2 regions of the Listeria tempestatis genome follow, and region 2 is predicted to be linked to the other one. Evidence: predicted binding sites of a transcription regulator. Region 2 holds the regulator's gene; the other holds the start of a gene.
What was found. The regulator LexA, encoded in region 2, represses DNA repair genes until DNA is damaged. The targets are predictions, from matches to a motif close to CGAACATATGTTCG.
Positions count from the first base shown of each region.

Region 1: a site for LexA is predicted at 3,267-3,280, ahead of R8923_RS09895 (carbohydrate kinase). Genes of this name have one in related genera too.

Region 1 is NZ_CAUYTK010000007.1:86,242-101,808, reverse strand. It holds gene R8923_RS09920 (hypothetical protein) at 6-356, shown strand; gene R8923_RS09915 (hypothetical protein) at 585-815, shown strand; gene R8923_RS09910 (pseudouridine synthase) at 941-1,654, shown strand; gene R8923_RS09905 (TetR/AcrR family transcriptional regulator) at 1,637-2,206, opposite strand; gene R8923_RS09900 (SDR family oxidoreductase) at 2,368-3,129, shown strand; gene R8923_RS09895 (carbohydrate kinase) at 3,299-4,417, shown strand; gene R8923_RS09890 (pseudouridine-5'-phosphate glycosidase) at 4,414-5,325, shown strand; gene R8923_RS09885 (2-thiouracil desulfurase family protein) at 5,407-5,862, shown strand; gene R8923_RS09880 (acyltransferase) at 5,992-6,819, shown strand; gene R8923_RS09875 (Crp/Fnr family transcriptional regulator) at 6,849-7,547, opposite strand; gene R8923_RS09870 (biotin transporter BioY) at 7,610-8,200, opposite strand; gene R8923_RS09865 (GNAT family N-acetyltransferase) at 8,314-8,814, shown strand; gene R8923_RS09860 (substrate-binding domain-containing protein) at 8,833-9,852, opposite strand; gene R8923_RS09855 (ABC transporter substrate-binding protein) at 10,095-11,420, shown strand; gene R8923_RS09850 (carbohydrate ABC transporter permease) at 11,410-12,288, shown strand; gene R8923_RS09845 (carbohydrate ABC transporter permease) at 12,275-13,108, shown strand; gene R8923_RS09840 (alpha-amylase family glycosyl hydrolase) at 13,122-14,627, shown strand; gene R8923_RS09835 (DUF1861 family protein) at 14,629-15,543, shown strand; gene R8923_RS09830 (BtaManbiosPhlase) at 15,548-15,567, shown strand, end outside.
Region 2 is NZ_CAUYTK010000001.1:478,240-493,806, forward strand. It holds gene R8923_RS02495 (CcdC family protein) at 74-556, opposite strand; gene R8923_RS02500 (ABC transporter ATP-binding protein) at 626-2,425, opposite strand; gene R8923_RS02505 (ABC transporter ATP-binding protein) at 2,409-4,166, opposite strand; gene R8923_RS02510 (hypothetical protein) at 4,454-4,885, opposite strand; gene R8923_RS02515 (YneF family protein) at 4,974-5,213, opposite strand; gene tkt (transketolase) at 5,337-7,334, opposite strand; gene R8923_RS02525 (DUF896 domain-containing protein) at 7,466-7,693, opposite strand; gene yneA (cell division suppressor protein YneA) at 7,820-8,149, opposite strand; gene lexA (transcriptional repressor LexA) at 8,305-8,919, shown strand; gene R8923_RS02540 (aspartate kinase) at 9,045-10,259, opposite strand; gene uvrC (excinuclease ABC subunit UvrC) at 10,271-12,079, opposite strand; gene trxA (thioredoxin) at 12,153-12,470, opposite strand; gene R8923_RS02555 (endonuclease MutS2) at 12,547-14,901, opposite strand; gene polX (DNA polymerase/3'-5' exonuclease PolX) at 14,917-15,567, opposite strand, start outside.

The DNA.
Region 1 (15,567 bases), on a different contig from region 2:
TTGCGATGAAAAAACTTGGATGGTTTATTGTACTGCTTTTTTTAGCAGGTTGCGGGAACGGAGAAAAAGCGGATACTTATGTAATGTTTGAAGGAGAGATTAGTCGAAATCATTCGGGGGAAAATAGGAGTGTCTTTGTGCGTGATTTAACTTCTCGTGATGTGGACTTGCAAGGTGAGACTGAGCTTCAAACAATTAGTAAAATAGAAAATGAAAAGGACGGGCGGGCGCTAAACGTGGAGTCGCTAGAGTTGGGAGACCGTGTCCAAGTCTATTTGAAGGCGGATTTTAAAACAAAAGAAAAAGGTGTTCGAAAAATTGCTTATCAAGATGTTATTAAAATTATGAAGGAATGATTGAATTTTTCTGTTGTCAAAACTACACTTTTTGAAATAGAGAGTATGTATGTGGTTCGCTTCCTTGTAAGGGCTAACAAATGTGTCAAGAAAGGGCTATTTGATATAAAAATAGTAAGAAATTTGTTCAAATGTGGCTAAAATGTGAAACTTTTCAAAAATAGGTTTCAAATCCTCTTTTTTTGAGTAAAATATAAGTGATAAAGGCAGCGATTGGAGGAAGGACACATGAAAAATATGAATGATGGACCGGCTTCTGTAGATGATATTAAGCAAGTTGAGGATCTTTTTGATGAGTTGGGGGATTTAATCGCAAATTGTAAACATTTAGACGCGTTTGAAAAATTGGTTCGAATAGAATTGAAGTTAGATGAGTATCGACTTAAACAAACACCAACTGGGCAAGAAAAGGAGTCTGCTTGTGCGGTGGAATTAGAACGGTTGTTGCGGAATGCTTAGCGTAAAATAGGCTGATGGCAAACGGCGAATTTCGTCGTCTGCCATCAGCCTATTTTTTTATAGCGCTTATGATAGTAAATTGATAAAATGAAAGGGAGAGGATTGTTCGTAATGGAGGTAAAAAGATGCGTCTTGATAAATTGCTTGCACATGCTGGTTTTGGGACAAGGAAAGTCGTGAAGGATGTTTTAAAAAAAGAGGAAGTACTTGTGGACGGAAAACGGGTACGCGATGGGGCTTTTCAAGTGGCGTCAGCGGAAAATATTGTGACGGTAAATGGTCAAATTGTGGCATACGAGGAACAACTATATTACATGCTAAATAAACCGCAGGGCGTTTTAAGTGCTACGGAAGATAAACTTGGAAAGACGGTCATTGATTTGGTGGCAGAAAATGATAGGCGCCGTGGGTTATTTCCGGTTGGTAGGCTAGATAAAGATACTGAAGGACTGCTAATTTTAACGACAGATGGCCAAATGGCGCATGAACTTCTTTCACCTAAAAAACATGTCGCGAAAGTTTATTTTGCACGTATAGAAGGTACTGTGACGGCAGAAGATGCGGCAGTATTTAAAACGGGCGTCACTTTTTTGGATGGCTATCAGGCGATGCCAGCGAGTCTTGAAATTATCAGTACTCATGGTGGCCAATCAGAAGTTCGTGTAACCATTTATGAAGGTAAATTTCATCAAGTGAAGAAAATGTTTGAAGCTCTTCGGAAAAGGGTGTTGTATTTGAAGCGCGAGAAAATGGGTGATTTAGAGCTTGACGAACAACTTGCACTTGGCGAATATCGCCCTCTTTCAAAAGCAGAACTTGCGCTACTTCGAGGGGTCTAATTGGTGTTGCGATTTTAAAATGAGGAAGAGTTGTTTTGACATGTAGTCGGCGCTTTCTTGAAAGTGGTTTTCTGCCCAATAGACGATAATACCAAAAATGGCATGCGCCTGATAACTTGTAAGAACTTGCGGATTGATGTTAGTGAAGCCGGATTTAGTGGCATCACGCAGAATCAAGTCTTGAATAACATGGCAGACACGATTTTGAAAATCGGGACCGATTTTTGAGGAAATAACATGGCTATAAAATAATTGATTTTTATATACGTGGTCAAAAATTTTAATCATATAGGGTTGTAAATTTTCAATGGAAAAAGTAGTGGTTTGTTTATAAGGTTCGTCATAGGCAGTGCGCAAATCGTTTAGAACAGACTCTATCATTTCGTTTAGCAAATCCTCTTTTTCAACATAGTGTTTGTAAAAAGTAGAACGATTGACGTCTGCTTCTTGAACGAGAGCGGTGACGGTGATTTGATCAACATTTTTTGTTTTTAGTAACTCTAAGAAGGCTAGATAAAAGGCTTTTTTTGTTTTTTGGATACGTCTATCCATGTTTACCCCTCCTATTTTTACTTATTCAACATATATCAAAAAAGTGATGCTTAAGCAACGATAATGACTTCTATTACTGATTGTATCCGCTTTCAATGAGTTGTATACTTGAGTGGAGAGCTAGAAATCTTAGCTACAAAGCAATCAAGGAGGTAATATTAATGGGGAAATTAGAAGGAAAAGTTGCTGTTATCACTGGTGCGGCGTCTGGTATGGGGAAACAAATTGCGTTACTTTATGCAAAAGAGGGGGCAAAGGTCGTTGTGGCAGATTTGAACTTGGAAAATGCCGAAGCGACTGTCGATGAAATTATAGAAAGTGGTGGCGAAGGTATAGCGGTTGCGGCAAATGTTGTGAAGCAAGCAGAGATTGATGCCATGATTGATGCGGCTGTTAATAAATACGGCAAGCTTGATATTTTGGTGAATAATGCAGGTATCATGGATAACTTTGTGCCTGTATCGGAAGTGACAGATGACCTTTGGGACCGCGTTTTAGCCATTAATACAACTGGTGTTATGCGGGCGACTCGAAAGGCTATTCCACTGTTTGAAGAAAAAGGCGGCGGTGTCATTGTGAATATTGCATCTGCAGGCGGTCTTTTTGGTTCACGGGCAGGTGCGGCTTATACAGCGTCTAAACATGCCGTCGTTGGTTTAACTAAAAATATTGGCTTCCAATATGCGAATAAAAATATTCGTTGTAATGCTATCGCGCCTGGCGCGGTGAATACAAATATTGGAACTTCTATTTATGATCCGAGTGCTTTTGGGCAAGAACGAGCGATGGCAGGCATGAATATTAATCCTCGTGTTGGTGAGGCTTCTGAAATTGCGAAGGTAGCTTTATTCCTTGGTTCAGATGATTCAAGTTTCGTAAACGGTGCTATTATTACAGCAGATGCTGGGTGGACGGCGTATTAAATAATAAACGAGAGTATAAGAAGAGGGGGATTTTCTATAATTTAGAAGATACCTCTTTTCTATGTGGCCATTTTTAAAAATTTCTTTCTCTTGAAATAAAGCGCTTTTATTGTTATTATAAACATGTGTTTAAAAAACAAACAAAAGTTTGGAAATGGAGGTGTTCTCCGTGGAAAACGAAAATCAAAAAATGAGTGAAAAAGAAGAAATTATTTTTAATTCTATCCGCAAAAATCCGTACATTTCACAACAAGAACTTGCAGATATTTTAGACCTTTCAAGACCGACTGTTGCCAACTTAATTTCTGGTTTGATTCGAAAAGGGCGAATTTTAGGTAAAGCTTATATTTTAAACGAATCAAAGCAAATCGTTTGTGTTGGTGGCGCGAACGTGGACCGAAAATTTTATATGAAAGATAAGTCGCAGCTCGGGACGTCAAACCCAGTCCGGTCTTCGCAGAGCGCAGGCGGTGTAGCACGGAACATTGCTGAAAACTTAGGGCGACTTGGAAAAGAAGTGATTTTACTGACAGCGTGCGGTGCTGATGCCGACTGGGAAGCAATTGTTCGAGCAAGTGATACGTACATGAATTTAGATTACGTCACCGCTTTTCCGAGTATTTCAACAGGCTCTTATACGGCGGTTTTGGAAGGAAATGGGGATTTACTTGTGGCGCTTGCTGATATGGAGGCGTACGAACATCTGACGCCAGATGCACTGCGCAAAAATGAAGCCGTGCTAGCGCGTTCTAGTGCGATTGTTGCTGATTTAAATTGTCCGAAAGAGTCGCTTGCCTATTTAGGTAACTTTGCAGAAGCAAGTCAGGTGCCACTCGTCTTGGTTCCTGTATCCTCGCCTAAAATGGTGCGTCTCCCGGAAGATTTGCATCAAGTAACTTGGCTTATTGCGAATCGTGATGAAACAGAGACGCACTTTGGGTTGCAGATTGAAAACGAGAATGACTGGCGTTTGGCTGTCCAGAAATGGCTTGATACAGGCATTCAAAATGTTGTTATCACAAATGGGAAACATGGTGCAATGGCAGGAAATCATGTGGAAGGTATTATTCATGAGCCGGCAATTGTAGCATCAGAAATTCGGGATGTGACAGGTGCTGGGGACGCTTTTTGTTCCGCTGTCATTTATGCTTGGCTTGAAGGCAAGACGCTTCGTGAAACGATTCTTGCTGGAAGTGTGAATGCGTATAAAACGCTGTTATCAGAATTTACAGTGCGACAAAATTTATCGACATCTGAACTACAAAAAGATTTGGAGGAAATAAAATGAAAAATTATTTATCATTTTCAGAAGAAGTGAAGGCGGCAAAATTAGCAGGGAAACCAATTGTGGCTTTAGAATCGACCATTATTTCACATGGCATGCCATATCCGCAAAATGTTGAAATGGCACGTGAAGTGGAGGAAATCATTCGTGAAAACGGTGCTGTTCCTGCGACTATTGCTATTATGGATGGGCAAATTAAGATTGGTCTTTCAGATGCAGAGTTAGAACTTTTTGCAAAAAGCGAGAATGTGGCAAAAGTTTCCCGTCGTGACATTGGGTATCTCGTTGCTACCAAACAATTAGGGGCGACTACTGTTGCAGCGACTATGATTTGTGCGGAGCTTGCTGAGATTGCAATTTTTGTAACTGGTGGAATTGGCGGTGTGCACCGCGGTGCTGAAACAACGATGGACGTATCGGCAGACCTTGAAGAATTAGCGAAAACGAATGTGGCAGTCATTTGTGCTGGCGCGAAATCGATTCTTGACTTAGGCTTAACAATGGAATATTTGGAAACAAAAGGGGTGCCAGTAATTGGTTACGCGACAGATGTATTGCCTGCATTCTATACGCCAACGAGCGAAATTGAATTAACGATTCGTGCAGATGAACCAAAAGTGATTGCAGAAAGCTTGAAAGCGAAGTGGGACTTAAAAATTGATGGTGGTGCAGTGATTGCCAACCCAATTCCAGAGGCACACGCCATGCCTGCTGACAAAATTAATGCGGTAATTCAAACAGCTTTGAAAGAAGCAGATGAAAATGGCATTCATGGTAAGGATGTAACGCCGTTTTTACTTGCTAAAGTGAAGGAACTTACGGCTGGCAAGAGTCTTGAAGCTAATATTGAACTGGTGAAGCACAATGCTTTAATTGGTTCAAAAATTGCTGTCGCATATCAAAATCTATAAAATGAAATGCTGTGGTTTCTCTAACTGAAATCATGGCGTTTTTTTGTTAAAATAAAAGTAGTAAGATGGAGGTGGAAAACTTTGAAAATGGTGAGTTCATGTTTAGCGGGGATTCCGTGTCGTTATGACGGGGGGCATAAGGAGAATAGGGCGCTAAAAAAAATGGTGGAGAGTCAAGTTGCAATCCCACTTTGCCCAGAAATGCTTGGTGGGCTGCCGGCACCTAGAAATCCAGCTGAAATTGTTGGGGGAGATGGGAAAGATGTCTGGTCTGGTACGGCAAAAGTAATGGATAATTCCGGTACGGATGTGACGGAAATCTATAAAGAAGGCGCGCGCAAAACTTTAGAGCAACTCCGCGAGCTTGGGGTTGAACAAGTTATTCTAAAAGAAAAAAGCCCGTCTTGCGGCGCCTGTCAAATTTATGATGGTACTTTTTCAGGAGAGTTAAAAGAAGGGGTTGGCGTTACAGCGGCTTATTTGCAGTTGAACGGGATGCAAGTTGTTTCTGACGAACAATTTAGTGATGAAAAATAATGTGTTACAATTAATATTTTGCTTTAAATTCTACAGATTGATATACTGATAGTGTTGGAGAAGAATACATTGTCCAAGTATATGGTTTTGATTTTCGCTATGAAAATTTGTGATAAAGGGAGAGCGTCAATGATCAAGGGAAATGTAGAAAAAGAGAGTAATAATGTGTTTTTAAATCAGGAAAAAGTTCAGTTTTTAAATTCAGAAGTGGTGTTTAATGGGAAGAATAATCTGCTAGTTTTAGATGAGAATGCAACTTTGAGAAATTCAAAAATTGTTTTTCATGGTGATAATTCGGTGGTCTATATTAAGAAAACACTTCAAAATCAAATGATGATTAATCTAAATATTCATGCAGGTTCTACGGTGTTTATAGATGAGGGTGCGTCTTTTAATGGCGTTTTAAATGCGATTATATCGGAACATCAAAATCTAATTGTCGGAAAAGATGCGATGTTTTCATTTGGAAGTTGGATACGCACATCTGATGTGCATCCAATTTATCAAATCGAAAGCGGTGAACGAGTGAATAAACCAGCATCGATTTTAATTGGGGATCATGTGTGGATTGGTCAGGATGTTAAATTGCTAAAAGGAGCTACAATTGGTTCTGGTAGTATTGTTGGAGCTAATGCGATTGTCACATCTACTGTGCCAAATAATGCTGTAGTAGTGGGGAATCCGGCTAAAGTGGTGAAAGAAGGCGTTTTTTGGGAAAGACCTTCCATGCATGCAGTTCATCCAAGTGAAGGCGTTACGAAAAATGTGGAGACGAATAAATTTATTTTTAATGGGCCCTCAACACAAAGTGAGTGGAAAACTTTAAGTCAGGCACTATCAAATGATCGTAATTCTCTAGGGAAGAAAGCTTTAATCGATGCTGTAGACCCAAGCTCCAAGCTTTCTTGCTATGTCGATAAGAAAAGTAAAAGTGTTTTTGGTAAATTTAAAAGATGATTTCGAACTGTTTATAAAAAACCACGAAGCTAAATGGCTTCGTGGTTAAATTTTTCTAGTAAACGCGCTTTTTGGGCTTTGAAATCGTTAATTCGCCATGGTTTTGGCGAGAGCGAAAGGATACCTTCTTCTTCTAGTTTCCGCAAGTTGGTTGCGACATATGCACGGGCTAAATTCGTGTAGCTTCCTAAAATCTTTTGGGTGAAAAAGTAGGGAATGAGACACGCGCCGTCATTTTCCATGCGGCCAAATTGATCGCCAATGCGAACTAAGGCGGCGAGGATTTTTTGGTCAGAAGGTAGCTGCGCCTCCGCTTCTCGCAGTAAAATTGGCTGAACGATGCGATTCATTTGAGCAAAAGCAGAAAACACTTTGTGGCTTTTAAAACGGCTATGCGCGTAATCGCGCGAAAAGCGATGAACAGTCATTTCGCTAATGGCTGTATACGTAACGGGTGAAGTTGTATCTGGCTCGATATGTAAAAACCCGATGCCTTCCCCTTTCCCGCAAAAGGTTAAAATGCTATCTTCTTTACACGTATTTTTGCTCATTGCGGCTACGCCTTCTGTAACTATGTAAAAATATGGATGATTATCGCCTTCGAGCAAAATATTTTCTCCGCGTTTCACGCTTTGGCGAACGTACGGGAGTGTCGCTTCATCTGCCTCATGTAAAACTTCTGCAAGACTGGGCTTTTGTGCCTCTGCTGTCCCTTTTTCTAAAACCATAACCGAGTCCCCTTTTCTCAGTATTTGTTTTTTATTATACGGGAGAAAAAGGGGATTTTAAATTATTTAGACTGTGTAGTATTGAGCGTGTCCTCCGTAAGTTTATTGGTGTCGGGGAGGAGTTTGCTTTTGATGAGCTGGCGGCGAATTTTAAGTCCGATGTAGCCTGCTAAAATGGCTTTTAGGATACCTGGGATGATAAACGGGAGAACTCCCGCGAAAAAAGCGGCGCTTAGCGTCATACCTGCGCTAATTTGTAACCAAAACATCCCGAAAAGGAGCGTCACGAAAGCTCCGAGAATATTTGCGATGCTAGCATTCAAATTGGTGTAGCCAAACTTGTCGAGCAGAAAACCAGTTAAAAAGGCATTGCCGATAAAACCAATGATAAAGCCACCGGTGACACCTAAAATGATACCAAGTCCAGCTGTCATTCCTTGGAAAACTGGAATGCCAAAAGCGCCAAGCAGGATGTAGACGGTGACTGAAATGGTGGCGTGACGGGCGCCTAGAATGGTGGCGGCAAGCCCAACGGCAAATGTTTGTCCGGTAAAGGGGATAGGGCCAAGTGGAATTGCGATTTGAGCTAAAATGGCAATAATGACGGCAAAAAGCGCGTCGACAATTAAAAATTTCAATTTTGTATGTGGCAAAAGGTTCACTCCTTAATGTTAACTTTTATTTTTAAAGGTTAACATTAAAAGCGTTTTTTTTCAAGAAAAAAAGGGTATGGAAGGAGGAGTGAAATCATAAAGGGGTGTTTGAAATGACTGTAAATGTAAGAAAGGCAAGGCTTGAAGATGCGACTTCCATTCAGCAAATTGCGGAGAAATCTTGGCATGATACGTATGAAAATATTATTCCAGTTGATGTGCAAGACAATTTTTTAAATAAATTTTATAATTTAGAGACACTTAAAAATCGAATTGGGGCTACACCTTTTGCGGTCATTGAAAAAGAAGGGGAAGTCATTGGCTTTGCGAATTTTGTGGAACTTGCCAAAGGCAAAAGTGAGCTTTCGGCGTTTTATTTGGATCCAGCTTTAAAGCAAAAAGGCTTTGGTACAAGACTTCTAGATGAGGGAATGAGTCTGTTTCATTTGCCGCTTCCGATGTATGTGAACGTGGAGAAGGGAAACGATGCAGCTTACCGTTTTTATTTGCGGAAAGGCTTTGTTGTAGAAGAAGAGTTTGATGATGATTTCTATGGCTATACGCTTGCGACAATCCGGCTCCATTTGACGCATCATGTGGAAGAGGAAGAATAAAAACACGTACCTAGTTTTTTACTGGGTACGTGTTTTTTGTTTGTACATCTGTACGGAGTTACGTTCGATTAATTCAGTGGCAATGGATAGTTGAATAAATTCACTATTAGAATTGCGGATTCGCCAGTTCATTAGAGCAACTGCTTTTTCTCCCATTGCACTTAAGTTTGTGCACATTGTGGTAAGTTTTGGATTGCTTAAGACTGTGAACTCGGTATTATCAAAACAAATAATTGAAAAGTCATTCGGGATGGTGTGCCCTTTTGACTGCAAGTATGTATTTAAAATAAATCCAAGTCCTGAGTTTACGCAAAACCAGGCGGTTGGAAACTCATCCAACTGGTCTAAAGTTTTATAGAGAGCGGTTTGTTCCTCTTTAATTTGAGTGATTGTAAAAGCTCCGTTAAGCGGGATTTCTGCCATTTTAAGGGCCATTTTATAGCCTTCAAAGCGTTCTGCGTAGCTCGGAGAAAACTGGGTATCTCCTAGAAAACCGATTTTTTTATGTTGTTTCTGAATAAGATGTTCGACGGCGAGAAAGGCGCCGTCTTTATTTTGCGTTAAAATAGCATCAGCTTTTAAGTGCGGATGATGATGATCAATCAAGACAGTTGGGTGTTTTAGATTGATTACTTTCAAACTATAAGCTGTATTAATGTGTGAAAGAAGAAAAACACCAGACCATTCTTCCGTTTCGAGTTCAATTGGTAAAATGCCTTTTTCTGCCTCGATTTCCCCGATTGGAAAAATGAAAAGCTCGGCTTGTTCGATTAAAAGCTGATTTTTAATGCTCGCAATGATTTCACCAAAAAAACTTTTTTGCGCTAGTGCAAATGAACTTGCGAGTAAAGCATATCTCTTTTTAACGACTTCACGTGCAATCTCTTTTTTGTACTGGTAGCCTAATTCGTCAGCCATTTTAAAAACAGCTAGTTTGGTTTTTTCACTTACCCCGTTTTTATTGCCGAGAGCCTGAGATACGGAATTTTTTGTAATGTTGAGGCGATCGGCAATATGTTGCATCGTAACTTTTTTCATAAAAGCTCCTTTTTTTGCGACATAATAATTCTATTATAGCTAGAAAATAGTTTTTTTGCAAAGAGGAATATAATTTTACATGTATTTTTATTAGTAATTTTTATTATGTTGATTTTTTCAAGGTTTTTATCGCATTTTTTAAACTTTTATTAGAAAAGTAATTATTGACATTACAAAATTGTAATGTAATAATGTAATTGTTTATAAAACGCTTACAATTATCGAAGCAGGAGGAGTTAATAATGAAATTCAAAAAGTTAGTTTATGCAGCACTTAGTGTCGTAGCAGCAGGGACGGTTTTGGCCGCTTGTGGATCAGGTGGTAACGAATCCGGTGATGATGGAAAAACGAAAGTAACTTTTTGGGCAGCACCAAACCCTACCCAAGTGAAGTTTTGGAAGGAAATGGCAACAGCTTATGAAAAGGAAAATCCAGATGTAAAAGTAGAAGTTACACAAATGAAAGAAAGCCCGTCTTCTGAAGCGACGATTCAATCGGCAATCGCATCTAAAACGGCTCCAACCATTTCAGAAAATATTAACCGTAGTTTTGCAGCTCAATTGGCTGACAGTAAAGCGATTTTACCTGTCAATAAAGTAGCAGGCTATGACGATGTTATAAAAGAAAGAAATATGACTGAAAGTATGGAAGCATGGACGTTTTCGGATAAAAATCAATATGTTTTACCAGTATACTCAAACCCAATTCTATTCGGCTGGCGTTTAGATACATTAAAAGAACTTGGCTATTCAGAGCCTCCAAAAACATATAGTGAAGCGCTTGAAGTTGGGAAAAAATTAAAAGCCAAATATCCTGACCAAGTTTTATGGGCAAAAGGAGATCTATCTGATCCAACTGCTTGGATGCGTTGGTTTGACTTCTTCCCGCTTTACAATGCAGCATCAAATGGTAATGCTTTTGTGAAAAATAATGAACTAGTAGCTGATAAAAAAGCGGGTGTAGAATTACTTGACTTTATGGGTACTCTAGCCAATCGAAAATTACTTTTAACAGGCGAAGTGACAGATCCTTTTGAAACAGGAACAAGCATTATGACTGACCTTGGACCTTGGACTTTCCCGAACTGGGCTGAAAAATTCCCTGATTTAAAATTTGGAGAAAATTATACCGTTACAACACCACTTGTACCAGATAATATGAAGGATGCAAAAGATGTTTCCACTTATTCAGATGCAAAAGGTATTGTATTTTACGCAAGTGCAACAAAAGAAGAGCAAAAAGCGGCAATGGATTTCTTGAAATTTGTTTATAGTGATGATAAAAACGATTTGAAATTCCTTGAAACAACAAACTTAATTCCAGCACGTGATGATGCAACGGAAAATGAAACATTCCAAGCGTTCTTCAAAGAAAATCCGCAGTTAGAAGTATACGCAGCAAACGTTAAGAATGCGATTCCAGCAATTGATAACGCGGATTACAATGATATTCAACAACTTATTGGGGAAGAAGCATGGAACCCAGTTGTAAAAGGTGAGAAAAAAGGTGCGAAAGCTTGGAGCGACATGACTAAGCAAATTAATAAGGTGCTTGAAGATGAAAAATAAAAACAATAAATTGGGCTGGTTTTTTACTAGCCCATACCTTATCTTTACGGCAATATTCTTTCTAATTCCATTAGTGTGGGCTATTTGGCTCTCACTAACGGATTGGAACATGATGAGCCCAGACATCAATTTTGTCGGGCTCGATAATTTTAAAAAGGCGCTAACAAGTCCATCTGTACATGCGGCATTTTTTGTCACGTATAAATTCTTAATTGTCTTTGTTCCAATGGCACTCATTTTATCCATGTTAGTAGCTGTTTTAGTGAATGGTTTACCTCGGTTTAAAGGCCTCTATTTAGTCGCTTTTTTCCTGCCATATTTATCTTCTGGCGTTGTAACATCCTTAATCGTAAAAGGTTTGTTGTCTTATAACAGTCCGCTAAATGTCTTTTTAAGAAATAATTTTGGCTGGGATATTGACTGGCTAGGAACACCGATGTCAGCGCTATTTATTATCTCCTTAATGATTGCGTGGAAAATGTCCGGTTACTATGCCCTTATTTTGATTTCTGGACTTGCGAGTATTAATGATGAAATTTATGAAGCAGCTGCAATGGATGGTTCGGGAAGGTTCCGCACATTTTGGAAAGTAACCATTCCTATGCTTTATCCGGCACTTTTTACAGTACTTGTTCTTGCTGTTGGTGTGAGCTTTGGTATTTTTACAGAAGTGTACCAATTAACAGGTGGTGGACCGAATTTTGCTACAAATACGTGGCAAATGGAAATTTACAATCAGGCGTTTATTAACTTGAAATCGGGCTACGCTTCCGCAATTTCGCTTATTGCTGCAGTAGTAACATTTGCATCGATCGGCGTTATTAAAAAACTTTTAGAAAAATGGGGTGAACGAAATGGTTGGACGTAATAAGAAAAGCGGAAAGATTATTCGTTATATTTTAACGACAATCCTTATGCTTATCATGGTGTATCCATTTATTTACCTTGTGCTCAACTCGTTTGCTGCATGGGATCAAGTTGATAAAAAAATTATTCCGACGGAGTTTTCTTTACGTTCGTGGCAATGGCTGTTTGGTGATGCTGTGACAGCTGCGCCAGCACCATGGATTCATTCGTTCATTAATACGGTAATTGTATCAACAATTGCAACTGGATTGATGTTGCTATTCGGTTTGACAGTTGGCTATGCACTCGCCAAAGTTAATTTTCGGGGGAAAAGCTTTGTAAATAATGCTATTTTATTCCAAATGTTCTTCCCAGCGATTATTTTACTCATTCCGCAATTCCTAATGATTACCAATGTTGGACTGCTCGATAGCTATGCGGGAATGATTATTCCAACTGCACTTAGTTTGTGGGCTGTTTTCATGTACACGAACTTCTTTAAAGCTATTCCAGATGCGCTAATTGAAGCAGCGCGTTTAGACGGGGCTAGCGATTTGAAAATTCTCTTTAAAATTGTTCTGCCAATGTCAAAATCTATCACAACGGTTATCTTCTTGTTTTTATTCACTGACAGATGGACGAATTTACTTTGGGATTTGCTTGTTTCAAAAAGCGACTCGACCGTTACACTAAACGTGTTGATTTCTCAAATGTTTGGACCTTACGGGACTTATCCAGGACCGATGTATGCGGCTTCTGTTTTACTCACTGTACCGTTAATTATTTTGTTCCTTTGTTTTTCGAAAAAATTCCAAGAAGGTATGCAATTTACATTGAAATAAAGTGGGGAAAACAATGCGTTGGTTTGAAAAAAGTGTGTTTTATGAAGTTTATATGAAATCGTTTTGTGATGGGAATGCAGATGGTTTTGGTGACTTTATTGGTTTGAAAGAACGGCTTCCTTATTTGCGAAAGCTTGGTGTGAATGGGCTTTGGCTTACGCCGTTCTATCCTTCCATGCAAGTTGACAATGGCTATGATGTTTCCGACTATATGGATGTAGACTCGGTCTACGGAACAATGGATGACTTTCGGGCATTTATGGCGGCTGCTAAACAAAATGATATGGCTGTCATTATTGATATTGTTTTTAATCATACTGCGATTAATCATAAATGGTTTGAGAAGCACCCTGAATATTATGTTTGGAAAAAAGAGCCGAACAATTGGGAGTCTTTTTTCGGTGGTTCAGCTTTTACTTATCATGCGAAACAAAATGCATATTATTATCATAGTTTTGCAAAAGAGCAAGTAGATCTTAATTGGACAAATCCAGCTGTTATGCAAGAAGCGAAACGAATTTTGCAGTTTTGGCTAGAGGAAGGTGTGTCTGGTTTTAGGTTTGATGTGATCAACAATTTAACAGTAGATACGGAATTTCATGATAATCCATTTGATGAGCTAGGTGAAATGATTCATAAATTTGACCGGAATCAGCCTGGCGTTCAGGCGGTGATTAAAGAACTAGCGAGCTTTTGCCGAGCATGCAAAAAAGACGTGTTTTTAGTGGGCGAAATTAGTTCGGATGACTTGAATGAAATCGCGTCATACAGCCAAGATGAAATGCTTGATGTCACATTTAATTTTAACTTTGGAAGTATTGAGAAATTATCTGTTAAGAAAATTTATGATGAATTAGTTCGCATGGAAGAAAAATTACGAGAACGAATGCCGACGTTATTTTTTGGAAGTCATGATATGGGGCGCTTGATGTCGCGTTTAGCGAATGAAGATAGGGATATTGCTAAACTTCTGGCATTTTTAATGCTAACCGCACGTGGAATTCCGTTTATTTATAACGGAGAAGAGGTTGGAATGCGCAACCAACTTTTCCATGCGGTTGAGGAGTTTCGTGATATTCAAGGGATTCAAGCTTATCATTTGGCACTTCAAAAAGGTGCGAATGAGCAGTCTGCGCTAGAGGCGGCTAATCAGAAAACGCGCGATGTGGGACGCGGTCCGATGCTTTTTGCGGATGGTCAATCATTCTCAGGAGTAAAACCTTGGATTTTAGGAAGAAATGAATCGGATTTTGACAAAGAGGATATGTTTGAATTTTATAAACGTCTACTTAAATTTCGAAAAAAAGCGGATTTTCAAACGAAAGCGTATGAAAAGCTGGTTTTAGAAGAAGAAGCGATTTGTTATATTCGCGGGCGCTATTTATTTGTGGCAAACTTTGGCGAAACTGATTTTTCTATTAAAGAAAGTGGGAAATTAGTGTTTGGTCAGGCGAAGCGAATTAAAGGTAATTTTAATGTAAGTCCGTTTGACGGCGTAGTGATAGAGTTGGAGGATTAAGATGCAAAGTGCACAAGAATTATTAGAAATATCAAGAGAAACGAGAAAAGTTGGAACTAGCAAAAAAATAATGTTTTTAGGTGTCGACGGTTTTGATGTGTACAATATTACGGCACCGTTTGAATTGGATGGACGGAAGATAATTGCTGGAAGAGTTGAAAAGCGAGATAGTGAGGCATCTTTTATTGCTTTTTTTGAAGAAGTTGATTCGGTAACGTATAAACGAATTGAAGGTGCAACCGAGCTTAAACTTCAAGATCCATTTATTACTTTTATTGACGATAAACTTATTTTAGGGGGCGTTGAAACATTTCCAAACCCTGCGGATGCTACGAAACTAAGCTGGAGAACCAATTTTTATATTGTTCATACTTTAACTGAAATTTCTTTACTATTTACTGGACCAAATGGTATGAAAGATTTGCGACTAAAGCAACTTCAAAATGGTGAAATTATTGTTTTAACTCGGCCACAAGGTGAAAAAGGTGGTCGCGGCAAAATTGGTCATTTACGGATTCATTCCCTAGAGGAACTTACTACTGAACGTATCGAGGCGGCGCCGCTTTTAAATGGCAATTTTATTGGTGAAGACTGGGGCGGCGCAAATGAAATTTACGAGCTTGAAACGGGCGAAATTGCCGTTTTAGGGCATATAGCTTCTTTTGATGAAGAAAATAATCGCCACTATTATCCACTTGTTTTCTGGCTGGAAAATGATACGATTTGTCAACCGGAAATCATTGCGGAGCGGTCAGATTTTATAGATAGTCCTGCTAAACGTGCTGATTTAGTCGATGTTGTGTTTAGTGGTGGCCTCGTGTTTCAAGATGAACACGTCATTTTATATGCTGGCATAAGTGATGCTTCTGCGCAGTATATCGAACTTATTAATCCTTTTAAGAAAGTAGGAATATAAAAATATGAATATTTATCGTTATGA
Region 2 (15,567 bases):
TCACATAAATGTAACCTTTCTCATTATAACTTTTACACAAATCTTGCACAAGCTTTTTTACAATTTAATCGTCTTATTCGACCATTTCTTTAGTAGGTTCGAGATTTTTAGCTACAATTTTATATTGAAAATACATCGCAACTCGCCACGGAACGATCATCGCAAACGCCATAATCCAAAACATTCCTGACAACTCCCCAACTTCAAGGCTTCCACTGATTAAATATTTAATTAAAATGCGAATGAGTAACAGAGACATTAAAATAACAGGGAAAGCCTTCGTTCGTTTAATAAAAACAAAACCCTCTTTAATTTCAAATTTCGTCGTCCAAATGAGAATGGCAGAAAATACGAGTCCCATCAAAATTGCTTCGATAATATCAATACCTGATACCCGAAAAAAAGGGACGACGAACATGAGTGCACCAGTCGACATCATTACTGGCGGCAAAATAATACCTTTTATAGATGCAGGACGTTTCGACGCTTTCATTCGAATTAAAATAATCATTGAACCAAAAACAAGTGTGACAACAATTGATAAAATAAGTGACATATCTGATTCCCCCTATAATGCTTCGATAGCCATTATAGCGCTTATTTTAAAGAAAAGAAAACAAAATGTTTACAATTCCATCCCACTATTTTGAAGTTGATACATTGAATGATAGACCCCTCGGTTCTTAAGAAGTTCATCGTGTGTGCCACGTTCGATAATCTCACCCTTACTTAAAACTAAAATCAAGTCAGCATCTTTAATTGTCGAAAGTCGATGCGCAATCGCAATGGTTGTCCGACCTGCACGCATGCGTTTTAAGCCTGTTTGAATTAAACTTTCCGTTTCTGTATCAATATTTGCTGTTGCTTCATCTAAAACAAGAATTTGCGGGTTTGTCACAACCGTACGTGCAAAAGAAATAAGTTGCCGCTGTCCGCTAGAAAATGATGCACCACGTTCAATCACTTTATGATCATAAGTATTTTCTAAAGTTTGAATAAAATTGTCCGCCTGAACAAATTTTGCCGCATCTTCCACTTCTTTATCAGAAATAGCCTGATTATACAACCGAATATTGTCACGAATATTACCATAAAACATAAAGCTATCTTGTAACACAAGACCTGTTTTTTTACGCAGTTCACTCGTTTCATATTCTTTAATCGACTTTCCGTCAATTAGAATTTCACCACGTTCAAACTCATAAAAACGCATCATTAAGTTAATAATCGAACTTTTCCCGCTCCCTGTGTGCCCTACAAGCGCGACAGTCTGCCCTGATTCTGCCGTGAAACTAATGTTTTTCAAAACATCATGCTCCCCGTCATAGGCAAAGGATACATTTTTAAACTCAATTTTCGCGCTCTCAATTTTCGCTTCCGCATTATTTTGTTGGACTGGTACTTCTTCCGTTTCATCCATAATACGGAAAACACGTGCAGCAGCAGTAATTGCTTCCTGATACATTGCAAGACGCTCCATCACATTATAAATTGCTTCTAAAAAGCGATCAAAATAGCTTACGAAAGCATAAATCGTACCAATGGCAACTGGACCAATGAGTGATTCTGCCCCAAAAAAACCAAGAATAATGACAACTGCAATCGCATAAATAAAATCAATTGCCGGACCAAGTAAGAGCGCATTAAATTTAATATTTTTCATTCCAACATCGTAATAATCCTTGTTGATAACTTCAAATTCACGCGCCAAACGTCTTTCTTGGTTGAATTGTTGAACAATTGACATACCTGAAATGGACTCGCTAATATTTGCATTTAATTGGCTTAATTTTTCGCGCTTGGCTCGATAAAATTTCGAACTTTTTTTTCTGTAAACGATAATAATAAAAGCAATTAGCGGAAATAGTGCTAAACAATAAAGTGCTAGTTGTACATCTAAAGCAAACATCGCCACATACATTCCAATTAGCATGAAAAGACTTTGAATCGCGGTAGATAGCACATTAATAAACATATCTTTAATCGCTTCCGTATCATTTGTCACACGAGATACAATACTGCCCGCAGGGGTCTTATCAAAATAGCGCATGCCGAGAGTGTGTAGCTTTGAAAAAATATCAATACGAATGCGTTCGACAATCTGAAAGGCAATCTTTTGGAAGAAAAAGAGTTGGAAATACCAAATGATAACCTTCGCTAGCGCAAGACCAAGGTATCCTGCCACAAGAATTGTAATCGCTTCTGTCGCAAAATTCATCGGCGTCAAATAATCATCTAAAAACTTCCGAATAATTAGCGGTGACACAACGTCGATAATGGTCACAAACAATACTAGAAAGCCAGTTAGAATTAACAATGGAATATGGAAACGTGTATAGCTCATCAGGCGTTTTAAAACTTGCCTATGCTCTTTTCCTGTCATCGTTAATAAATCATCATTCATTTGCTCATTCATACTTCTCACCGCCTTCCAAATGTTCTGCGAGTTGTTGTTCTCGGTACATTTCGGCATACCAACCATTTTCGTTAAGCAATTCATGGTGCGTACCACGTTCAATAACCCGCCCCTTATCAATCACAATTATCAGGTTAGCGTGTTCTACTGAACTCAGGCGGTGTGCACTAATGATAGTTGTTTTTTTCGCACGACTTGCCTTTAAATTTTCCAAAATCCGCTCTTCCGTCTTAGCATCAACTGCAGACAAGGCATCATCTAAAATAAGCAATTCTGGATCCATAATTAAAGCACGAGCAATTGCAAGACGCTGTTTCTGACCGCCAGAAAGCGAAACCCCACGTTCACCTACAACCGTTTGATAACCTTCTGTAAACCCTTCAATATCATCATGAACAGCCACCGTCTCAGCAATCGCCACCACTTCTTCTGGTGCCGCTTCTGGTACCCCAAAGCGAATATTATCTAAAACAGTTGTTGAAAACAAAAACTGGTCTTGAGGCACATAACCAATTGCTTTTCGAAGTGCATAGGTCTTGTAATCTTGAATTTTGACACCGCCAAACGAAATCGCACCAGTATAATCATCGTATTCACGAAGCAAGAGTTTTAAAAGCGTAGTTTTACCTGATCCCGTTCGCCCAACAATTCCCAGTGTTTCACCTGCATTTATCTGGAAATCAATATTTTCTAACACTGGCTCTTTTTCATCTGGATAAGAAAATCGGCTAATATGTGCTGTTAGAGCTCCGCTAGGCATTTCGACTCGCGCGTCTTCGTGATCTACAATATCTTCTTTCTCATTTAAAAGTTTCGTGATGCGGTCATATGAGGCGCTTCCGCGTTGAATGATATTATACAAAAAGCCAAACGCGAGCATCGGCCAAATGAGCAAGAATAAATAATTGACGAATGCAATGACTTGTCCAATGGTAAGCGAACCTTGGATAACAAATTTTGAGCCAAATCCAATGGCAAGCACAAAAGAAAGACTCACAACAATCGAAATCATCGGATCAAACATAGCATCAACACGTGCAACAGCAATATTTTTCTTCACTACCGCATTCGTCTGTTTGGCAAAGTCAGAAATGTCTTCTTTTTCCTGTCCGAACGTACGCGTCACTTTAATACCTGAAATACTTTCCTGTGTTTTATCATTTAACTTTGAAAAAGCTCTTTGTGCGCCGTGAAAGCGCTCGTGCAGCTTCTTTCCTAAAATAGACGAACCAAAAATCATAATCGGCATTGGAATAAGTGCAATGAGCGTGAGACGCCAATCAATGCTAATCGCCATCATTAAAATAACCGTACTGCCAGTTAAAAATGAATCGGCAAGCGTTAAGACCCCAATACCCGCAACTTGTTGAACAGCCGCAATATCATTTGTCGCATGCGCCATTAAATCGCCCGTTCGATATTTTTGAAAGAAAAACGGTGACATTTTTGTTAAATGTTCAAATAAGCGCAAGCGCAAAGTTCGTTGTAATTTATTATCTGAACCAAAAATCATCAAACGCCAAACATAACGACCAACATAAGTCAAAACAGCGACAACAACTAAAATCACAATCCATTTAAGTAACGTTTCTTTCGTAAGTGTTGACTCCGCTATTGCATCTACAACTTTCCCTATAACAAATGGCGGTATAAGTTGTAAAAGCGCGATGATGAATAAAATAGAAACCCCAAAAATATAGTGCATTTTTCTTTCTTTAAAAAACCAACCTAAATCTTTAAAAATTTTCAAGCGGTCCCCTCCTTTTCTTTTTTTAGACAACAAAAAATAATGGACAACACTTCTGCCCATTATTACTTAAAATGTATTATTTGCCATCTTTTTTCCGCGCACAAAGCCTACTTAGAGAGGTCTATATATTCCCTTTGCTCTTAAAGAATCGGTACGGAGTGGTACAAATAATGAAATTTTAAGTAATAACGATTTTCCAACATAGTTACGCATCTCTCATACCTCCTTTAATTTTTATGCAACGCTTTCATTTTACAATATCTTGAAAAGAATTACAATACCTTTTTTCACAATTTTTCGCCATCTAACTTCTCCGCAACAATAAAAAGTTGTAAATCGAGCGCAAGCTGATGGAGCTCAGAAAGAGAACAACTCAGTAAATCCTCTGGAATAAAAACGTAATCCATCGCTTGCTGTGCAAGCACCAACCTCCCTACATCTTCCTCATTCTCTACCACAAATTGCCGCCCTAAAAGAGCCAGCACCTTCGCTTCCGCACCATGCCCTAACTCCTCGTCCAAAAGTAGCCGAATGACACCATTTTTCCTTATATCGCGTTGAAACCGCGTCGAAAAAAACAATGCATAGCCAATTTTTAACCGATTATCCGAATTATCCCCTAAAAATGGCGTTACATAGCCAGATAAGGTTTGTTCCACTTCTGATTCTAATCGATTTAAACTTCGTTCTAAAATTAATGCTGCCTTAACTTGTTCCATATGCCTCTCCTTTCTCCATATAAAAACGCCCTTTTTAGTAAAAGGACGATCTTTATATTCTCAAAAAATGAAATTTGCGAACAGAAAATTATTTTTTCTTTTTCTTTCCTGTTTCTTTTTCTGTTTGTTTATTCATCGCGCTCATCATCTGATTAATTTTTTTCTGAGACGGTTTTTGTCCCATTTGTGCCATCATCATTTGAAGCATTTGCTCATTGATAGGCGGGTTGTTTTTTAAATAGCTCATCATGTAGCGTCTTGCGATAAAGAAGCCACCAGCAAGTCCTGCAAGTAAGCAAACAAGACCAACAAGAATGTAAATCCACATAGTTTCTTTCTCCTCCTTGAACGAATATACCTTCTTTATTGTACTTGATTTAGGCCAGACAAACAACACTTTTTTACAAAAGAAAAAAGCGGACATCCAGTAATCGAATATCCGCCTTGAAAATTATAAACTTTCGACAGTTTTTACAATATTTTCAACAGTAAAGCCATAGTTCTGAATAATCGTTTCACCTGGTGCAGAAGCGCCAAATTTATCAATACCAATGACTTTACCGTCAAGCCCCGTATATCTTTCCCAACCAAAGCTTGCGCCCATTTCAATGGCAACGCGTTTACGTACAGTATTTGGCAATACACTTTCTTTATACTCAGCAGATTGCGCTTCAAAAAGGTCAAATGATGGTACAGAAACGACAGAAACATCAACGCCTTTCTCAGCTAGTTCAGCTTGCGCTTCTACTGCTAGATGTACTTCAGACCCACTTGCAAGTAAAATCGCATCAGGCACATCTTTTTTCGCATTAGATAAAACATAAGCTCCTTTACGCACCCCATCTTCAGCAAGACTACTTGTATTTGGAAGCACTGGCAATCCTTGGCGCGTTAATACTAATGCATGAGGTTTATTTGTCGATTCCACCGCTAATTTCCAAGCCACGTTCACTTCATTTCCATCAGCTGGACGAAGAATTGATAAGCCAGGCATTGCACGTAGCGATGCTAATTGTTCAACCGGTTCATGTGTTGGTCCGTCTTCCCCAACTGCAATACTATCATGCGTTAAAACGTAAGTTACTGGTAAGTGTTGGATGGCTGCAAGACGAATAGATGCACGTAAATAATCCGAAAATACGAAGAATGTTCCACCGTAAACTTTGAGTCCTTCGTGAAGAGCCATACCATTTAAAGCCGCTCCCATCGCAAATTCGCGAACACCAAACCAAATATTACGTTCTTTAGGAGTTTCTTTTGTAAATTCACCGTCTGTTTTGATTGTCGTGTTATTTGAACCAGCTAAATCAGCTGAACCACCAAATAATTGTGGTAATGTTTCGGCAAGCACATTAATTGCCTCACCACTAGTTGCTCGGCTAGCAAGCGCTTTATCACCAACCTCATATTTTGGTAAATTATTCGCATAACCTTCAGGCAGTTTTCCATCTAGGCTATATTCCAATTGTTTTGCAAGCTCTGGATATTTTTCTTTATAAGAAACAAACATATCCGACCATGCTTTTTCAGCTTTTGCACCGCGGCTAGCAATTGTATTACCAAAACGTTCATAAACTTCATTTGGCACATAAAAATCTTCTTCATATTCCCAGCCATATACCGCTTTTGCTGCTTTTACGCCATCAGCGCCTAAGGGGGCACCATGAACTTTACTTGTACCCGCATTAGGAGCACCAAAACCAATTACAGTTTTCACTTCAATCATAGTTGGTTGCGACGTATTTTGTTTCGCTTTTTCAATAGCTGCTAAAATTTCAGCAGTATCATTGCCATCTTTAACAAGTAAATGTTCCCAGCCGTAACTTTCAAAACGTGTTTTCACACTTTCAGAAAAAGACTTATCTAAATCACCGTCCAAGGAAATATCATTAGAATCATAAAGTACAATCAAACGACCTAATTGTTGATGGCCTGCTAAACTTGCTGCCTCAGCTGAAACACCTTCCATTAAATCACCGTCGCCACATAGTGAATATGTATAATGATCGACAACTTTAAATTCATCTCGGTTATACATGGCTTCTAAGTGACGTTCAGCCATCGCCATTCCAACAGCCATCGCAATACCTTGACCGAGCGGTCCTGTAGTTGCATCCACACCGTCAGTATGATGGTATTCAGGGTGTCCAGGTGTTTTGCTGTCCCATTGGCGGAAGTTTTTCAAATCATCTAGACTTAGCTTATAGCCACTCAAATGAAGCAAGCTGTATAAAAGCATCGAACCATGTCCAGCAGATAAGACGAAACGGTCACGGTTAAACCAGCGTGAATTAGCTGGATTAGCATTTAAAACTTTAGACCACAATGTATATGCCATCGGTGCTGCACCCATAGGTAAACCTGGATGACCTGAATTTGCTTTTTGAATGGCATCCATTGAAAGGGTACGAATTGTATTAATCGCTAATTGATCAGTTTTATCGAACAAATGAAACATCCTCTCTTAGTTTAAAATTTTAACTACCTCCATTTTATTCCTAAAACATAAATTACACAACCAAAAAAGCATAAATGATCAAATTATTTGTTCGTTTGTTCATTTATGCTCATTTCGGCATTTTATTTTCTTTTTTTGCGCATTTGCTTCACTTTGGACGGTGTAATATCATTTCCATTCGGATCTAATATCGTCGTATTTTCTATAGTGCCTTTCATATGTGTTCGAAATGATTTCAAATATTCTTTGCGCAATTGTTCCTGCTCTATTTTTTCATCAGTCGTTAAGCCAACTGATTTTTTCTTACGAGAAAGTTCATTAATTCGATTAATTTTCATTTTTTCCAACATAAATTTCATCCTATTCATCAATGTGTTTCTTTTATTATAGCATAAAATGTAAAACAGTTCGTTGCGACTGATTGCAACCAAATAAATTTTTGGCACACACAAAGAATGAAAAACAGACGAAATTACTTACTCATTGGCCAATTGAATTGTAGAGTCTTGCTTGAATTCATTTTTCTTCACCGGAATAACAATTTCATCCCCTGCTTTTAATGAATTGTTAGTTAAATGATTTTCTTTTTCCACCCACTTAATAAAAGTCATTTTATCCATGTTTGCTTTTTTCGCATGCTCATCCGCAAGAACCCATAATGAATCTCCAGATGCTACATCAATTGTTGAATATTTATTTTCATTCGTTGCACTTGCATAAAATAATAATGTTAACCCCATAAGTACAGAAGCTACAACAAAAATAATCGCAATATAGTATTTATCCCAAAATAATTTCAAAGTCATCTGAATCCCCTCCAACGGAATATATGTTCGCTTTTTTATCATTATAGAACGCCCGTTCGTTTTTGTCAATAAAAAAATCGAACCTTTGTTTGCATATCTAAAAAACATTTGCTATACTGGTGGTATCAACTAATTAATATAACGGGGTGAAAACCATGAAATTATCGAAACGTCAACAAGATATATATGAATTTATAAAATCTGAAGTTAAAGACAAAGGGTATCCGCCGTCTGTTCGAGAAATTGGTGAGGCTGTTGGTTTAGCTTCAAGCTCAACTGTCCATGGCCATCTTGCTCGTTTAGAAACAAAAGGACTTATTCGACGCGATCCTACAAAACCTCGTGCGATTGAAATTTTATCAATGGAAGATGATGTTCCTACTCCTGCTGTTGTAAATATTCCATTAATTGGAAAAGTTACTGCTGGTATGCCAATTACAGCAATTGAAAATATTGATGAATACTTCCCACTACCTGAAAGCATGGCGGCTGGTGAAAAAGATATTTTCATGTTAGAAATTGATGGTGAAAGTATGATTAATGCTGGTATTTTAGACGGAGATAAAGTGATAGTCCGCAAGCAAAGCAATGCGACTAATGGTGAAATTGTTGTGGCGATGACTGACGAAGACGAAGCAACTTGTAAACGTTTCTTTAAAGAAGCGAATCATTTTCGTTTGCAACCCGAAAATGACACGATGGAGCCAATTATTTTGAATCAAGTCTCGATTTTAGGAAAAGTAATCGGTTTATTCCGTGATATTCGTTAAAAGACACATAGATGAAACCCTCGGCCAAGATAGGCGGGGGTTTTAATTTGTAAGTAGAAAAAAATACACTACCAATCTTCTAATGCAGAAAGATTGGTAGTGTGATAGAAACTAACCTTATTCACTTAGTTTTCTAATTCAAACGTATTATGCAAAACTTGGGCAGCTTCGACCATTTTGCGTTCTGGTACAACAGTAGAGACTTTAATTTCCGATGTGCTAATCATTTTAATGGCTATATCATTTTCCGTGAGCGCTTCAAACATTCTGGCAGCTACACCAGGATTTGATACCATGCCAGAACCAACAATGGAAACTTTAGCTAATTGTTGTTCAGATTCAAGCTTTTCATATTGGATTTCCGCTTTTTTATTTTCAAGAACTGCGAGTGTATTTAAAAGCGATGCCGATTTAATTGTGAAGGAAAGATTGCCGTGTCCCAGTCCAGTAATACCTTGAATAATAATATCCACATCAATATTATTTTTTGCCAGTTCAGAAAACACCTTGGAAACACGCATATTTTCTTTTTCGCTCCAATGAATGGTCACACGTGTTATTTGGTCTTCAAACGCGATGCCGCGAACTACTTTTGCACTTTCCACATAAATCTCCTCCTCAATCATCGTTCCATTTTCCACCCCGTGGCTTAGCCGCACCTCAAGCGGAATTTTAAAATTTTTTGCGTATTCTACAGAACGCGGATGTAACACACCAGCCCCTAAATTCGCAAGCTCCAACATTTCATCGTATGTTAATTGTGTTAGTTTTTTTGCTTTTTTAATAAATCTCGGATCTGTTGTATATACGCCGTCCACATCTGTACATATCGCACATTTTTCGGCTCTAAACTCGGCCGCAAGCGCAACTGCCGTTGTATCGGAGCCACCGCGACCAAGTGTTGTAATTTCACCGCTTTGTGTCACACCTTGGAAACCCGCAACAATGACAATTTTTCCTGCCTGAAGTGCACTGCTAATTTTTTCCCTTTCGATATCTAAAATTCGGGCATTGCTGTGTACTTCTTCCGTTTCAATTCCCGCTTGCCAACCAGTAAAGGAAACTGCCTGCTGCCCGGTTTCTTGAAGCGCGATGGAGAGAAGGGCAATTGTTACTTGTTCACCGGTTGAAAGTAGTACATCCATTTCGCGTTTACTAGGCGTTTTGGAAATTTCTTCTGCCATTTGTACAAGTTTATCCGTAGATTTCCCCATTGCAGATACAACGACAATCACTTGATGCCCTTTTTCATATTCACGAATTGCCTGTGCGGCTGTTTTTTTTATTTTATCAACAGAACTTACCGAAGTTCCGCCAAATTTTAAAACGACTAGACCCATTTAATTCCCCTCTATTCTTTTTTTTCAGCTAACTTTTCATTAACATCGCGAACTTTTTGATAGACGGCTTCCGCCACTTGTTTTGGAATTCCACTTTCCATAAGTTCTTCAACCGATGCGGCTTTAATTTTTTTCATCGAGCCAAAATGACTGAGTATTTTCTTTTTACGACCAGGACCGACCCCTTTAATACCGTCTAAAATAGACTGGAAACCAGATTTACTGCGTAGTTGTCTGTGAAAAGTGATAGCAAAACGGTGGACTTCATCTTGAATGCGTTGCAACAAGTAAAATTCTTGGCTATTTCTTCCAAGAGGAACGATTTCGAGCGGATCTCCAAATAAGAGCTGGCTCGTTCTGTGTTTATCATCTTTAGCAAGTCCAGCAACGGGAATATCGAGCCCTAGTTCATTGATTAATACATCTTTGGCACTATCGATTTGCCCTTTTCCACCATCAATTAAAATTAAATCTGGTAGTGGTAAGCCCTCTTTTAACACGCGCCAGTATCGTCTTCGTACAACTTCACGCATCGTTGCATAATCATCAGGTCCTTCGACCGTTTTAATTTTATATTTGCGATAATCATTTTTGCTTGGTTTCCCATCTAAAAATGTTACCATCGCAGAAACTGGATCAGTCCCGTAAATATTGGAATTGTCGAAAGCTTCAATACGAGAAGGCGTGGGGATACCCATTTGTTCCCCTAATTTTTCAACAGCGCCGACTGTTCGTTCTTCATTTCGTTCGAGCATCATAAATTTCTCATTTAGTGCAATTTTGGCATTTTTATATGCTAATTTTACAAGATCTTTTTTGTTTCCTCGTTTTGGTACGATGATTTTCGTATCGGGTAAAAGTGCTTGTACTGCCTCATGATTAATATCATCAGGTAAATAGATTTCTTTTGGTGGAATATGGTTCGCTTTTTGATAAAACTGACCAATAAATGTCAAAAAATCATCTTCTGCTTCTGTATAAAATGGAAATTGCGATACATCACGTTCGATCAATTTTCCTTGGCGAATGAAGAAAACTTGAACACACATCCAGCCCTTGTCAATGGCGTAACCAAATACGTCACGATCTACAAAATCATTCATCGTCATTTTTTGTTTTTCCATCGTCGTTTCAATCGCTGTAATTTGATCACGAAACTCGGCTGCTTTCTCAAATTGCATGTCAGTCGCTGCCTCTTCCATTTTCAAAGCCAATTCTTTTTTGACCTCTTTATAGCCACCATTTAAGAAGCTGACAATTTCGTCAGACATTTTTTTATAGGTAGCTTGGTCAACTTCAAAAACGCACGGCGCCAAACACTGGCCTAAATGGTAGTATAAACAAACTTTATTCGGCAAGGTTGTGCATTTGCGAAGCGGATATAGCCTATCTAATATTTTTTTTACTTCATTTGCGGCGTATACATTCGGATATGGACCAAAATACTTCCCTTTGTCTTTTTTGACTTGTCTTGTGATAATAAGACGCGGGTGCCTTTCATTCGTAATTTTAATAAAAGGATAGGTTTTATCATCTTTTAAGCGGATATTAAAGCGTGGATCATGCTTTTTGATCAAGTTAATCTCAAGGAGAAGTGCCTCTACATCCGAGCTTGTTACAATATATTCAAAATCCTCTATCTCTTGGACTAAACGCTGCGTTTTGATGTCGTTTGCGCCAGTGAAGTAGGAACGCACACGATTTTTAAGTACCTTGGCTTTGCCCACATAAATGATAGTTCCTTGTTTATCTTTCATTAAGTAGCAACCTGGCTGATCAGGCAGAAGTGCTAATTTATTTTGCAGGTGTGCAGATACCATTTGATCAACTCCTTATCATACAAAAGACACCGCAAAATTTGCGATGCCTTCATTTTACCATAATTTGGTAGCTTTATACATATTTATTAATGACTTCATCAAGCTCTTCTTTTGGACGGAAACCAATAATTGTATCTACTACTTTGCCGTCTTTTTTAATAAGAAGAGTTGGGATGCTCATAACACCAAATTTACTTGGCGTTTCTTGATTTTCATCTACATCCATTTTGACGATTTTCAAACTTTCGCCTCGTTCATTTGCAATTTCTTCTAAAACTGGCGCAACCATGCGGCAAGGACCACACCAAGTTGCCCAGAAATCTGTAAGCACTAGACCTTCATTTGTTTCTTGTTCAAAATTTGCATCGGTAATTTCAAGTATATTAGCCATGCCTGTTTCAACTCCTAACACAATTTGTATACTTAGTATAGCATCAGCTAGATATATAGAGCTATTTTTTTGCTCACTACTTCAATTCTGCAATCGTAATGCCATTACCGCCCTCAGCCGCATCACCAAAACGAATGCTTTTCACCATACGATGGTTTCTCAAAAAATCGGTGACGCCCGTTCTAAGCGCTCCCGTTCCTTTCCCGTGAATAATTGCAACACGCGGATAACCAGCAAGCAACGCCTCATCAATATATTTATCCACCTCAAAAAGTGCATCCTCATAACGCATACCACGAAGATCAAGTTCGGCACGAACCGGTTCTGTATTTCGAACATTTGTCACTACGCGCTGTTTTTTCGGCTTTTCAGGCTGAATAAATTCCAAATCGGTTTCTTTTATTTTCATTTTAATAATCCCAATTTGCACGTTCCATTCCTTTTCGCTTAGTTTGTCTAAAAGCACACCTTTTTGGCCTAAAGAGAGCACCCGGACAGCGTCTCCCTCCTGATAGTTATGTGCCACTTTTTTGACAGGATGAACAACATTTTTTTGAATAGTTTTCGGTTTTGCGCCAGCAAGACGTGTTTTTGCATCAATCAACTCATGTTCCTTAACGCCTGCTGCCCCCCGAAGTTGTAGTTCCCGAAGCTCCCGAATGATAGATTCTGCTTCCAATTCAGCCGCTTCTACAACTTCGTTTGCCTTTTCATTTGCGCGCTCAAGTAACTTCTCTTTTTGCGCATAATACGTCTTAATTTCTTTTTGTAAGTCTTTCAAAAGTTTTTCGGCATCACGAGCAATTTCGACCGCTTCATCATACTCTTTTTCAGCTAAATTGCGTTTTTCTTCCAGACTTGAAATCATTTCATTTAAATCGGCACTTTCCGTATCAACAAGCGCCCTAGCACCATCAATGACACCCGCATCAAGCCCCAAACGGCGAGAAATTTCAAACGCATTGCTTCGTCCAGGGATACCAATAAGCAATTTATATGTCGGGCTTAGCGTTTCCACATTAAATTCAACCGATGCATTTGTTGCAAAAGATCGATTGTATCCATATGCTTTTAATTCTGGATAATGGGTTGTCGCAACGACACTTGCACCACGCTTTGCAACCTCATCTAAAATGGCAATCGCAAGTGCGGCCCCTTCTTGCGGGTCCGTTCCCGCACCAAGCTCATCAAACAGAACCAGTGAACGATGATTCATTTTCTTTAAAATCGAAACAATATTGGTCATATGCGAAGAAAATGTACTCAAACTTTGCTCAATCGACTGTTCATCCCCAATATCTGCAAACACATCATCATAAATGGCAACCATCGACTCTTCCTGTGCCGGAATTTGTAGCCCAGCTTGCGTCATAATCGTAAGAAGACCTAGCGTTTTTAGCGTAATCGTCTTCCCACCAGTATTGGGTCCCGTAATTACAATGGCAGAATAGCCATCACCTAATAAAATATCATTTGAAACCACATGATCTGGGTCTAAAAGTGGGTGTCTAGCCGCATACAATTGGGTTAAGCCTTCTTCATTCAAGTGAGGTGTAATCGCTTTTAGTGACTTCCCAAATCTTGCTTTAGCCAAAATAAAGTCAAATCTCCCTAAAATGTAAGAATTATGATGGATTTCCTGAATATACTCAGCCAGTTTCGCTGATATTTCGGCTAGAATGCGCTCAATTTCTTGATTTTCCTTTGCTTGGAGTGCACGGCGTTCGTTATTTAAATCAACAACACTTTGCGGCTCAACGAATAGTGTTTGACCTGAAGCCGATTGGTCGTGAATGACACCACCGTAGTGACTACGATATTCTTGCTTTACGGGAATGACATAACGGTCATTTCGAATCGTAATAATCGCGTCACTTAGCATTGTAGCTGCATTTCTGTCGCGCAGTAAGCTTTCCAATTTTTCACGTACGCGACCTTCCGTACGCAAAAGCGAAGATCGAACAGAACGAAGCGTTTCACTTGCCGTATCCAAAATATAACCAGCTTCATCAACTGTCAAATTGATTTCTTCTTCCACCTCACGCAATACTAAAATCTCTTTAGCAAGCTCGAATAACAGTGGCAATGAGACGCCAATTTCTTCTAAATCGTCCATAAAATTTTTCATTAGCCGACTGACACGCAAGTTACTCCCCACCTGGTAGACTTCAAGGCCGTTTAAATCTCCACCGATTTCTAAACGCTTTAGGTGCTTTGCTACATCGCTCAAGCCTGTAATTGGCGCACTTCCTTTTAAGCGAATAATCTTAGCGCCTTCTTCTGTTTCACTTTGCATTTTTTGAACCATTGCCAGTGAAGTTTCAGGCTTTAAGCTTCGAATTGCCTCCTCACCAAGTGCGGAAACAGCAAATGGTTCCAGTAATTTTTTTATCTTATCAAACTCTAAAACCTGTTCAACTTTTTTCTCCATATTTTTTTCATTCCTTTATTTCTTATGCAAAAATTGCTTAAAGGCTTCTTTTGTCATTGTATTGATAACATCCTCTTTTGCAAGCCAACCTTTTGTAGCTGCACGTACGCCAAGTTCCATAAAATCTAAATGGCGTATATCGTGCGCATCTGTATTAATGGCAATTTTCACATGATTTTCTTTTGCAAGTTGTAAATGTTCTGCGTTTAAATCAAGACGCTCTGGATTCGCGTTTAATTCAAGTGCAGTACCAGTTCCTTGCGCCAATTTAACGAGTTCTTCCATATTGACTAAATACGGGTTGCGCCTGCCAATTACGCGTCCAGTTGGGTGCGCGATTAAGCGAACATACGGATTTTCTACGGCTACCGTAAGACGCTTCATAATCTCTTTTTCCGACCCTGAAAATCCCGAATGAATCGATGCAATCACAAAATCGAGCTCGCTTAAGGTTTCATCTGAAAAATCAAGCGTGGCATCAGTTAAAATATCCATTTCTACACCATGATAAATATCAATTTCAGGATATTTCACTGCAATTTTTCGAATTTCCTCCGTTTGTTTTTTGAGTCGCTCTTCATTTAAGCCATTAGCAACACGTAAAAATTTACCGTGGTCTGTTATCACCATATATTCATACCCTTTTTGAATACATGCTTCTATCAT